Regions from separate parts of the Rhizobium tropici CIAT 899 genome, predicted to be linked through region 4. Evidence: predicted binding sites of a transcription regulator. Region 4 holds the regulator's gene; each other region holds the start of a gene.
The links. The regulator LexA, encoded in region 4, represses DNA repair genes until DNA is damaged. The targets are predictions, from matches to a motif close to TGTTCNNNNTGTGTTCNG.
Positions count from the first base shown of each region.

Region 1: a site for LexA is predicted at 1,608-1,625, ahead of dnaE (DNA polymerase III subunit alpha). Genes of this name have one in related genera too.
Region 2: a site for LexA is predicted at 1,631-1,648, ahead of RTCIAT899_RS04495 (nucleoside triphosphate pyrophosphohydrolase family protein). Genes of this name have one in related genera too.
Region 3: a site for LexA is predicted at 1,676-1,693, ahead of RTCIAT899_RS17865 (helicase-related protein). Genes of this name have one in related genera too.

Region 1 is NC_020059.1:1,436,982-1,440,124, forward strand. Features, by position in the region: gene RTCIAT899_RS06950 (ABC transporter ATP-binding protein) at 1-360, shown strand, start outside; gene RTCIAT899_RS06955 (DUF5680 domain-containing protein) at 366-833, opposite strand; gene RTCIAT899_RS06960 (hypothetical protein) at 910-1,506, opposite strand; gene dnaE (DNA polymerase III subunit alpha) at 1,862-3,143, shown strand, end outside.
Region 2 is NC_020059.1:934,482-937,624, reverse strand. Features, by position in the region: gene tldD (metalloprotease TldD) at 1-1,300, shown strand, start outside; gene RTCIAT899_RS04495 (nucleoside triphosphate pyrophosphohydrolase family protein) at 1,319-1,624, opposite strand; gene RTCIAT899_RS04490 (D-alanyl-D-alanine carboxypeptidase family protein) at 1,733-3,040, opposite strand.
Region 3 is NC_020059.1:3,657,308-3,660,450, reverse strand. Features, by position in the region: gene RTCIAT899_RS17870 (YMGG-like glycine zipper-containing protein) at 219-473, opposite strand; gene RTCIAT899_RS31975 (DUF3309 family protein) at 519-674, opposite strand; gene RTCIAT899_RS17865 (helicase-related protein) at 1,935-3,143, shown strand, end outside.
Region 4 is NC_020059.1:1,730,930-1,734,072, reverse strand. Features, by position in the region: gene RTCIAT899_RS08490 (VOC family protein) at 1-642, opposite strand, end outside; gene lexA (transcriptional repressor LexA) at 1,061-1,783, shown strand; gene RTCIAT899_RS08480 (ComEC/Rec2 family competence protein) at 1,764-3,143, opposite strand, start outside.

The DNA of each region.
Region 1 (3,143 bases), 290 kb from region 4:
ATCATGATGCCGCAGCTCATTTCCGGCCTTTCGCGGAAGGATGCCAGCGAGCGAGCCGCTCAGCTTCTCGACTACATGCGCATCGGCCACCGCGGTGATCATCGCCCCGCCGAATTGTCCGGTGGCGAGCAGCAGCGTGTCGCCATTGCCCGTGCGGTTGCCAACGCGCCGTTGGTGCTGCTGGCGGATGAGCCGACAGGCAATCTCGACCCGGCAACGGCGCATTACGTCTTCGATGCACTGGAGGCGCTGGTGCGCCAATCCGGTCTTGCGGCGCTGATCGCCACGCACAATCACGAACTCGCTGCCCGCATGGATCGCCGTGTTACATTGAGCGAAGGCAAGGTTGTGGAGGTCTGATCCCTTTACGGGATGATCAGGCCGCCGCGATAATCCAGTTCGTAAGCCCTGCGTTCGCTAACAACGATAGTTTCGTAGCCGCTGAAATGGTGGCAGTCGCCGATGTTTTCATCGATGTAAAGCCCATAGGCATGCTCGAACTCGAAGCCGCCGAGAAAGCGCCTTTCGTCAAGATGGAGCCGCAGCAGGGCCGCCTTGATCACCATGCCGGCGCGCGTTCCGTCGATCAGGTCGTGTTCGACGATATGGCCGAAATAGTTCATGGCCCATACCGGCTCGCCGTCATGCCATACGAGCTCTTGTCCGGCGAAGTCCGTGCCGCCGAAATAGCTGTCGAGATAGCGCCAGCGGCCGCTCGCATAGCCAATGTCATGCGAGCCGCTACGGCAGGATGGCAGCCTCTCGCCGTCACCGACATAGGTTTCGGTTTTGGCGACGACAATAAAATCGTTCAGCTCGGCAAGATCCGGCATGACCCTCTCCAATTTTGGTGAGCGGCCAAGATGCCATTCAATGTGAGATTTGTAAAGAACAAAAGGAGAACATTTGCTAGCGATGGCTGCTTTCGCAGGCCTTCTGGCCGATATCATCCTGCCAGTCCTGTATGCTGACGGTCTTGGCATCGGCCTTCAATATCTTGTCGTCCTTAGTCACCTTGCCGGTCAGAACGTTATAATCGCAGCTATAGCTGTTACCGGGTTCGAGGTTGTCACGAAAATCGTAGCTATAGCCGGCAACCAAAAATGCGCCGTTGCGATAGGCAAGCGTCAAAGTCTGATGCCATCGGTCGCGCCCGATCGCATCGTTCTGCGAGGTGACCGCGATTGAACCGTTCGGCAGTGCGGCGATCGATGGTTCCTGGCCGTAGATGCCGCCAGGCTCAGCGCGGCCCCATACCTTATCAGGGGCGGCGGCGGCAAGCTTGAGTAGCTCGTGCTCCTTGTCGCGGAGATAGATATAGATCCCGATCTCATAGTCGGCCTGATCATTCGGCGGCATCGTCACCAGTAACGCAAGGTCCGGCTTGCCGTCCTTATTCCAATCGCCGATCGCCGCATCGATTATGCGGTCGGAAGCAATGGTGTCTTCGGCGCGAGCCGCGATTGCGGTCAAAAGAAGAATGAGAGCGCAGCCAAGTGACTTCATCGTGATCCCCCGGTTTGCCTCTGCATAGCGCCCGGCCGCGCCGACGTCCATTGCAGGCTAAAAAGTCGCTTGATGAAATTTATTGATGCTTCTATTGACTCTCGAACAAAAATGGAACAAAAAGAAAACATAACGAGTAAGGAGCGCCTAAATGACCGACATTATTCGAGACGTTGCAGCATTCACTTCCATCGTCATGTTCGTCGCCAGCTTTTCCCTCATCATGATGGCGATGTAAGTTTTATCCCCCGTTTGCGCATGCTGTTCCCATATTTGATGGGGGCAACTTCTGGACTTTACGGTCCGCAATGCCGAAAATGCCGCTGATTCATTCAGGCGTGCGGAAGGGTATGAAATGGCGGATGCAGGTGGCAGCGGCGTGGCAGCGCCGGTTGGCGAAATGCCGGAATTTGTGCACCTCAGGGTTCATTCCGCCTATTCTCTGCTAGAGGGCGCATTGCCGCTCAAGAAGATATTGGCCAAGGCTGCCGGGGACAGTCAGCCGGCTATTGCGATCACCGATACCAACAATCTGTTCGTCGCCCTGGAATTCTCGCAGAAGGCGATGGATGAGGGGCTGCAGCCGATCATTGGCTGTCAGGTATCGATCGATATGGAGGATGGCGGCGAAAGCGAGAAGCGCGGGCCGCAGCAAGCTTTGGCGAAGATGCCATCCATCGTGCTGCTTGCCGCGACCGAGCGGGGATATGAGCGCCTCGTCGATCTCGTCAGCCGCGCCTATCTCGGCGGCGAGGGCAACAACGCCGTTCACATCACAGCCTCATGGCTTGATGAGATCGGTACGGGAGGGTTGATCGCGCTCACCGGTTCGCTCACCGGCCCGGTCGATATGGCTTTGAAAGAAGAGCACGCCGCACAGGCGCTCTCCCGGTTGTTGAGGCTGAAGCAGCTGTTCGATGACAGGCTCTATGTCGAATTGCAGCGCCACGGCACCTATGATCGTCGTCACGAGCAGAAGATGATCAAGCTGGCTTACGAGCACGAGATCCCGCTCGTTGCCACCAACGAAGCCTTTTTCCCGACGCGGGACGATTACGATGCGCATGACGCCTTGATGGCAGTGGCCCACAATGCCATCGTCTCGGACGATACGCGATTTCGCCTCACGCCGGATCACTATCTGAAGAGCCGCGCAGACATGGCAAAGCTTTTCGCCAACTTGCCGGAAGCGCTTGAGAACACGGTCGAGATCGCTCGTCGCTGCTCCTTCGTGTTGAAGACCCGCTCGCCGATCCTGCCGCGCTTTACCGGGGCGACTGACGACCCTGAAGAGGCTGGACGCGCCGAGGCGGCCGAGCTGCGCGCTCAGGCGGTTGAGGGCCTCGAGCAGCGCATAACCTCGCTTGGCATGGCACCGGGTTACGAGGAGAAGGATTATCGCGATCGGCTGGAATTCGAACTGAGCGTCATCGAGCGCATGAAGTTTCCCGGCTACTTTCTGATCGTTGCCGACTTCATCAAATGGGCCAAGCGCCACGATATCCCCGTCGGCCCCGGCCGCGGTTCCGGTGCGGGTTCGCTGGTCGCCTACGCCCTGACCATCACCGACGTCGATCCGTTGCGCTTCTCGCTGCTGTTCGAGCGCTTCCTCAACCCGGAACGCGTCTCCATGCCGG
Region 2 (3,143 bases), 800 kb from region 4:
GGAATCGCTCACATTCGACAACGGCCGGATGAAGGGTGGCAGCTTCAATACCGAGCAGGGCTTCGGCCTTCGCGCCGTCGCCGGCGAAGCGGTGGGCTATGCCCATGCGGGTGATCTTTCCGAGGCTGCATTGAAGCGCGCCGCCGATGCGGTGCGCGCGGTGACATCGGGCTATGCCGGCTCCTACGCGGCCGCGCCCCAGCGCACCAACAAGGTGCTCTATGGCGACGAGAACCCGATCGGCACGCCGAGCTTCGAGGAGAAGGCAAAGCTCCTGCAGCGGATCGACAGCTATCTGCGCGACAAGGACGCCAAGGTCCGCCAGGTGACGGCATCCATCGCCGCAAGCTGGCAGGTGGTCGACATTCTGCGCGCTGACGGTCATCGCGTTCGCGATGTGAGGCCGATGACGCGTGTCAATATCTCCGTGATCGTGGGTGACGGCGACCGGCAGGAATCCGGCTCCTTCGGCACCGGCGGCCGGATCGGCTTCGGAGATTTCGTCACAGAAGACAATTGGCACCACGGCGCCGACGAGGCCTTGCGTCAGGCGCTTGTCAATCTGGAGGCGAGCGAGGCGCCTGCCGGTACGATGGACGTCGTGCTCGGCTCCGGCTGGCCGGGCGTCATGCTGCACGAAGCCGTCGGGCATGGGCTCGAAGGCGACTTCAACCGCAAGAAGACATCGGCCTTCGCCGGCCTGCTTGGCCAGATGGTGGCCGCTCCCGGCGTCACCGTCGTCGATGACGGCACGATCGAGAACCGCCGTGGCTCGATTACGGTCGACGACGAAGGCACGCCTTCGGCCTATAATGTCCTCATCGAGAACGGCAAGCTGGTCGGCTACATGCAGGACCGGCAGAATGCCCGGCTGATGGGCATGAAGGCGACCGGCAACGGCCGCCGCCAGGGCTATGCCCATACGCCGATGCCGCGCATGACCAACACCTATATGCTCGGCGGCGACAAGACGCCGGAAGAAATCATCGCCTCGGTGAAGAAGGGCATCTATGCCGTCTCCTTCGGCGGCGGTCAGGTGGATATCACCTCAGGCAAATTCGTCTTCGGCTGCACCGAAGCCTATCTCATCGAGGACGGCAAGGTCGGCGCGCCGATCAAAGGTGCAATGCTGATCGGCAATGGGCCGGATGCGATGAAGCGCGTTTCGATGATCGGCAACGACATGAAGCTCGATACCGGCATCGGCAATTGCGGCAAGGCAGGGCAATGGGTTCCGGTCGGCGTCGGCCAGCCGCATCTGAGGATGGACCAGATCACGGTGGGCGGCACCAAGACCTAATCGTTCTTGAGGCGCTTATCACGCCTCGGGACGAAAACGCCATTTGCGCTCCACCGCAGCCGTCAAGTCCAGGCCGTTGCGATGCGCGAATAAGAGAATGTGGCCGAGCACATCGGCCGTTTCGTCGGCAAGTGCGGTTGCCAGTTCCGCATCGCTCATGCCCTTGCGCCGTCCACGGCCGGTGACCTTGTTCCAGATCTGGATCAGCTCGCCCATCTCCTCCTGAAGTTTCAGCACGAACCAATCGTCGTCACGCTCCATGCCGTTATCGGCGGCGTAGCGTGCCGAAGCCATTTCGAATTGCTCCATCAGTTCTTTCAGCATCGAAATCGTTCCCTTTATGTTCTAGATATCAATGAACGATTCCCGCCAAAAAGTCGAGCCGGCGGAGATCGCTCCGCCGGCTCGCGTTTATCCAATTCAAGATTATGCTCAGCCCTTGCTTGGTAGCAGCATGCAATCGAAGTCCTTCCGCTTCAAAGCGGAGCAAGCCGAACTCGCATCGTCACGGCTTGCAAAGCCGGTGAAGCGGGCGCGATAGACCGTGCTGGCACCCTTGCCGACGGCCTCGGTATAGGGCGAGGCATTGGCGAGCGCATTGCCGGCCTTGGACTTCGCTTCCGAGAGAAGATCCTTTGCAGCCTGGGCGGTCGGCGTCGCGGCGATCTGCACCTGCCAGCTTCCGGATACGACCGGCTTGCTGGCGGTTGCCGTCTGCTTGTTATCGACCAGGATCTCGTCCATCGCAGCCGGGCGATCCATGGGCACGGTGACGTTCGAGGCGGCAGCGAATGCCATCGGAACGACCTCCGCGCGTTTGCGCGGGGTGGCTGCGGTGGTCTGCGTATCGACATCCACGGCAACATCGTCCGATGCAGACGCCACTTCGACCTGCTTGGCCATCTTGCCACCGCCGACGCTCGCCATCAGGCGCGATGTCGCGGCGGGGGCTGCCTTGGGCACATAGCGGTCCAGCAGCGACGCCATCATCGCATCGCGGCCACGCGCGGTAGCGCCGCCCATGACGACGCCGATCACGCGGCGATTGCCCTGGCGCACGGCGCTGACGAGGTTGAAGCCGGAGGCATTGGTATAGCCGGTCTTGATACCGTCCATGCCTTCATAGCGATACATCAGATTGTTATGGCCGCGCACGTAATGGCCGCGGTAGTTAAAGCTCGTCTGCGAGAAGAGCCGGTATTCCTGGGGATAGTTGTTGATGAGCGCGACGGCAAGCGTCGACATATCTCGCGCTGTCGTCCACTGCTGCATGTTCGGAAGGCCCGAGGCATTCAGGAAGGTGGTGCGGCGCATGCCGAGTTCGCGCGCCTTCTGCGTCATCATCCGCGCAAAGCCGCTTTCGCTGCCGCCAAGCGCTTCCGCCATGGCGGTGGCGGCATCGTTGGCAGACTTGATGATCATGCCATCGACGGCTTCGCGGACGGTCACCGTACCACCGGGCTTGAGACCCAACTTGGTGGGCGGCTTGGCAGAGGCGAAACGCGAAACCGGGATCCTGGTATTCCAGCTCAGCTTGCCGCGATGGATCGCCTCGAAGGTCATGTACAGCGTCATCATCTTGGTCAGCGATGCCGGATGGTTGAGGTCATCCGCATTGCTGGATGCCAGCACGTTGCCGGTCTTTGCATCCATGATGAAATAGGCGCTGCCAGCGAAGCTCGCCACGGGAGCGCTCAACAGCAAGACGGCCGCAGACAAAGCCATCAGAAGTCGTTTCATAATTGTCCCCAACCGAAAGAATGCCGACACACCGCATCAATCCCTGTATGATTTTGCGACAAAAAGCCTGATACCGGTGCGATATTGAGGCAACAGCCTCGAT
Region 3 (3,143 bases), 1.9 Mb from region 4:
CCGCGCTTACGAGCGCGTAAAAAGTGGTGCCGGTAAGCACGAGTGCTGCAATGCTTGCGATGATTGCGGCCATGATGCCGTTCCTTTCTCAAAACACTGCCAACTCGCCGTGACTGACGGCGCGGAAAGAAGATTTTGTTGAGGGAACTGCCGCTCCCCGAATTTGTTCCAAGAGCGCATCCTGACCGGCCGCCGGTGGCGGCCGGTCAGGCAATGCCTTAGCGGCAGCGAGCCTCATAACGGTGACCATAGCGGTCGCGATAGATGCAGTAGCCGCGACGCTCTTCCGAACGTCCGATGAGGTTGCCGACTACGCCGCCAGCGACCGCGCCGACAGCGGCGCCGCCCCAGCTATGGGTGGCAACGCCACCGATCAGTGCGCCGGTACCGGCGCCGATCGCCGTACCTTTTTCCGTTGCCGTGCACGACGCCAATGCGCCGACGAGGGCGATCGCGAAGATAATCTTCTTCATGGTGTTAGCTCCCTGATGTTGCGAGGTTTGAACAATGTCTGCGGATCAGATGCGCCCCATTAATAACAGAATGAGGACAATGACGAGAACAAGCCCGAGACCACCCGACGGGCCATACCCCCATGACCGGCTGTAACCCCAGCTGGGAAGTGCGCCAACCAGCAGCAGAATCAGTATGACAAGCAATACCGTACCAAGCATGATATGTCTCCTCCATGTCCGTCCGGCTCGAATATCCCGCCATTATCGCTGTTCGATATGGCGCTAACCTTCCAGCTTTCCCACTCGAAACTGTTCCAGTGAATGGACGAATTCCTCAATTCTGTTCATAGAAACTTGCATGCGCGGCAATTGTTCCGGCTAAGAAATAAAAATGCACGCGCGCAGCAGTTGGGATGCTTAGCGACCCCTTAAATGGGATCGCATCGGGTGACGGTTACAAGCGCGGCGGCAAATTCGTTTGTATGGTTAAAATACCATTAAAATACAATGGGTTGTGGTGAACGAAACGAGAAAGGCCGGATGTCCGTGATTCGTCGGCGATTCGTTCTGCATTTGAACCTTGGTTAACGGCTGGCGTTTGCCGACATGCCGAATACAAGCATGCTGCCGCCGGCAAATATCGTCCAGGTGGTGTGTTCGCGGGCGGATTCGTTAATTCGCAGCGACCTCCGCAACAGCATTGCCATTGAAGCTGACCTCTATGTCGCGATGCTGCTCCGGCGAAATACAACATGTAGCCGTGAACAAATGCGATACCTGCTGCTATCCGCGATTCGTCACCGATTCGTTCCGGCTTTGATCGTTGTGTTAACGACTGCACCTTTTGCGTGCATTTGTCGATTCATTATAGCTGCGCTCGTCAAAAGACGAACCGCAATCGCAGATTCGGCTCGGATTCGCATCTCAACCATTCAGAGTCCGGTATGGCCTTGCCGGGAAAATGCTAGATATTGTGGAGAACAGAAACAGAATCGCTTGGAATCTGCGATTCGTCGCCGATTCGTTCCGGCTTTGGCCTGGATATTGGTGCCGTCCGCTAATTCATGCGAAACTTTATTATTTACAGATTGTTAACGATGGAGCGGCGCGAAATTTCGCTGGCTGAGGATTCTCCGCTTGACTCCTTTTTCCTGCGGAAAGCCTTGTAAACGAGATTCAGCATTTGGTGGGAATCTTTTCATTGAAATCCATATGTAGTCGTGAACAAATAAGGAACATGGCGGAGTCAGCGATTCGTCTCCGATTCGTTCTCAGGCTGTTCCGGAATCGCCGGGACTCGCATGGGATGCAGCGTAAATGTAGCTTATGGTTGAGGCGCTCAAATATGAAATCGAATGTTGCCGCATCTGTTTTTTCATTCGGGTCTTGCCTTTGTCACATATGGTCGTCATCTGTTCGTTTCCTCCAGGAGGAACTGGCTGATCGGAAGACGGCTGTTTCTCGCCTATGCACGGACCTATGACTCAGACTTCGCAGCCCATGATCCTGAGCGGACGCGGCGTGACCGCAGTGCTCGGACCGACCAATACCGGCAAGACCCATTATGCCATCGAGCGCATGGTGGCACACGGCAGCGGCGTGATCGGCCTGCCGCTGCGGCTGCTTGCCCGTGAGGTGTATACGCGCGTCGTCGAGAAGGTCGGCGCGCACAATGTCGCGCTGGTGACCGGCGAGGAAAAGATATCGCCGCCCAATGCTCGCTATTCGGTCTGCACGGTGGAGGCCATGCCGCGTGAGACGCGCGCCTCCTTCGTCGCGATCGACGAAGTGCAGCTTGCCGGCGATCTGGAGCGCGGACATATTTTTACCGACCGCCTTCTGCATCTGCGCGGCCGCGATGAAACCCTGCTGCTCGGCGCCGGCACGATGCGGCCGATCCTTGAACAACTTCTGCCTGGCATTACCGTCCTCGAACGGCCGAGGCTATCGCATCTTTTCTACGCCGGGCAGAAGAAGATCACGCGGCTGCCGCAGCGCACGGCCATTGTCGCCTTTTCCGCCGACGAGGTTTATGCGATCGCAGAACTCATTCGTCGCCAGCGCGGTGGCGCGGCGGTCGTTCTCGGGGCGCTCAGCCCGCGTACCCGCAATGCGCAGGTGGCTCTCTATCAGGCCGGCGATGTCGAATATCTGGTTGCGACCGATGCGATCGGCATGGGGCTTAACCTCGATGTGGATCATGTCGCCTTTGCGCAGGACCGCAAGTTCGACGGCTATCAGTTCCGCAATCTCAATCCGGGAGAGCTCGGTCAGATCGCAGGGCGCGCCGGCCGCCATCTCAAGGACGGCACCTTCGGGGTGACGGGACAGGTCGATCCTTTCGACGACGAACTCGTGCGCCGGATCGAGGGACACGAATTCGACATGGTCAAGGTGCTGCAATGGCGCACCAAAGAACTGGATTTCGCTTCGATCGCGGCGTTGCGTGCAAGTTTGGAAGACGCGCCTCGCGTGCAGGGCTTGACGCGCGCGCTGCCTGCGGTAGACCAGCAGGCATTGGAATATCTGTCACGCGATCTGGAGATAGTCGATCTTGCCAGCAACCCGGCTCGGGTTGAGAAATTGTGGGAGGCCTGTGCGCTTCCCGACTATCGGCGCATCACGCCTGCCCAGCATGCTGATCTCATCGCCACCCTCTTTTCTGATCTCGTGCGCTATGGCACGGTG
Region 4 (3,143 bases):
GATGGTCAAACCGAAGGAATGCTCCGTTATTTGCGGGCTGCCGACAACGTCTTCGAAGAAGCGGCGATAGACGGCCGGTTGCAGCGCGCAAAGCGCTACCCGCGCAATGCCGGTCACGCAGTTCTCGTGACGCTCAAGCACGCTGCGATCAGCCGGCAGCGGATTGATGCGCTGACAGCAGAAGGCGAGAAAATCCGGCGCACGCAGATCAGCGGCAAAGGCGAGACGAAAGCCGGCCGTGGTTTCCGTTCCGTCCGGCATCTTCATCGGACGGGAGAAGTCCAGCATTCGCCCGGCGGAAATCGCCGCCTCGTTGAAGCGCTCGTCATCCGCCATCGCATCATCCGTGCCAAACACCACGGCCGAAAAACCATCTTCCCCCACCCGGAAACGATAAGCCTGATCGCGCGCGACGAAAACATTGCCATCCACGATGCTCTTCTCGCACTGCTCCGGAGATGCCACGCCCAAAGGCTCCAGATAGGTTTTATCGGCAAGAAAGACGCAGGCGTTCTGCGTGCCAAAGGGATGCAGCGCATCCGAAGCCACCGTGAAACCGAGCTTGCCGAGGCGTTCGCGCGCCAGAGCGATATCGACGGTTGGCAGCACGAGATGATCCAGCGGATGCGGTGACGAAATCATGGTTCCTCCTGTTTGCCTGTGGCAGCAGATTTGCGCCCATCCCCCGCGCAATTCAAGATAGGAGCATGGAACACTCAACGCATAGGGGCAGGACCGAAAGCAATCTCGCAAACGTGATTGCTGATTCTCACCCCCAGCGCGCGTGAGCAATGACGTCCAATATGGATCCGCTTCCTGAATACGTCGACCGAGCAGTAAAACCTGATAACGGAAATGGCGACATTTCCTATATTTTTCAAATAGTTGTAGCCTATATAGCGTCTCAACATCCTAAGCCGATCCATTCGCAAGTCGTAATTATTTAACTGACACTACAAGGCTTTACCGAAATTTAAGCACTTGCGGAACACATATGGAACATATAGTGTCCGTTCTGGATTTGTTTCACGGCTTTTCTTGATTCTGGGGTACCAAGACGATGTTGACGCGCAAGCAGCAGGAACTGCTTCTCTTCATTCACGAACGCATGAAGGAATCCGGTGTTCCGCCGTCCTTCGACGAGATGAAGGATGCACTGGATTTGGCATCCAAATCCGGTATCCATCGTCTGATCACGGCGCTGGAGGAGCGCGGCTTTATCCGCCGGCTGCCGAACAGGGCCAGGGCCCTTGAAGTCATCAAGCTCCCGGATGCCTATAATCCCAGCCTTCAGCCGCGTCGCGGCTTTTCACCGAGCGTCATCGAAGGCAGCCTCGGCAAGCCGCAGCCCGTTGCCCCGCCCGCTCCGTCGAAGGTGGCAAATGACGATCATAATGGCTCGGCGTCCGTGCCGGTGATGGGTCGCATCGCAGCCGGCGTTCCGATCTCGGCCATCCAGAACAATACGCACGACATTACCGTTCCCGCGGACATGCTCGGCTCCGGCGAACATTATGCGCTTGAAGTTCGAGGGGATTCGATGATCGACGCCGGAATTTTCGACGGCGATACGGTCATTATCCGCAATTCGACCACGGCCAATCCCGGCGATATCGTCGTTGCACTCGTCGACGATGAAGAAGCTACCTTGAAGCGCTTCCGTCGCAAGGGTGCCTCCATCGCGCTGGAAGCCGCGAACCCAGCCTATGAAACCCGCATCTTCGGGCCGGATCGCGTCAAGGTTCAGGGCAAGCTCGTTGGCCTTATTCGTCGCTATCACTGACCGGTGAATTGTCTAGGACTGGTGGTGCCTTTGCAATTGGCGCGTCGAATTTGCCGGTGCGCCAATCATAGGTTCGATGCCTGGTCCATGGGCGCTGCGGGTTGTTGAATGCGGCTGATGTAATGGGCTTGTCTGAGGTAAGCACCATTTCGATGGAGCCGGTTTTGCGCAATGTCGCGCCGGTTATGAGCGTTGCTCCGGAACGGCAATGGTCCAGCCGCAGCCGGATTGGCGTCACAACAATGCTCCCGGTGTCGCAAGCCGCGGGCAGATAGGCTGCGTTCTCGATGGTGACCAGTATGGCGCCGTTTTCGAGCACGGCCACACACCATGCTCCCTTTTGACAAGCAAAGCTGCCTTGCATGGTGCGGTCTAAAGCTTCTTCCATTGCGGTGCGGACCGCCTTCTGCTCTTCGTTGCTTAATCGCTTATGCCGATCCGTCTTACTGATCTGCGGAAGCCGGCTATCGGTCGGAAGCATGGTCGGCGGTTGATGTTCGGCCGCGACGAGCGCTTTCTGCCATTGCTCGAAGATGAAGGCCTGCGGTCTCTCGCGATTGGTGGCGAGGATATCGTCCTGGCGCAAGGCAACCAGAATGCCATCTTCCGAGATCATCAGATCCGGCTTCGGCACACCAGAGCCGAACGCGGCCACCCCGACAGATGACAGCAGCAGCAACAGGCCCAGATGGCGAAGCCGGGTCCGCAACATGCTCATGATCAGGAATCCGGCGATGAAAGTCGGCATCAGCCAGCCGGGTTGGCGGCCGAAGGTGATATCGCCTCCCCATCCCGCCACCGTTTTCGCGATGACGATCACAAGCTCCAGTCCCTCACCGGTGACTTTCCAGAATGGTCCATCGATTCCGAAAGGCATCAGCAGCATCGCCATCATGCCGAAGGGCATGACGATGAAAGAGACGACGGGCATGGCCGCAAGGTTGGCAGCAAGTCCATATGTCGCCAACCGGTGAAAATGCTCGATCGAGAAAATGGCTGTCGACGCACCGCCGATGAACGAGGTCGACATCACGCCTCCAAAGAAGCGTGTGACGAACAGTAGCGGACTTAACAGACGGATGCGCGGCAGGATGTTTTCGCGATGCCGCCGTCGCTTCCAGAGCGAATAGCCTGATACCAGCGCCAGCGTAGCGGCATAAGACATCTGGAAACTGGGACCGAGTACCTGCGACGGTGACAAGACTAGGATGACGATGGCTGAGAGCGCCACATTGCGCAAGCTGATGGATGGCCTGTCGAAAAGCACGGCCACCAGCATGATCGCCATCATGATGAAGGCGCGTTCGGCGGAGACGCCGAATCCGGAAATCAGGTAATAGGCAGTTACCGTTAGAAGCGC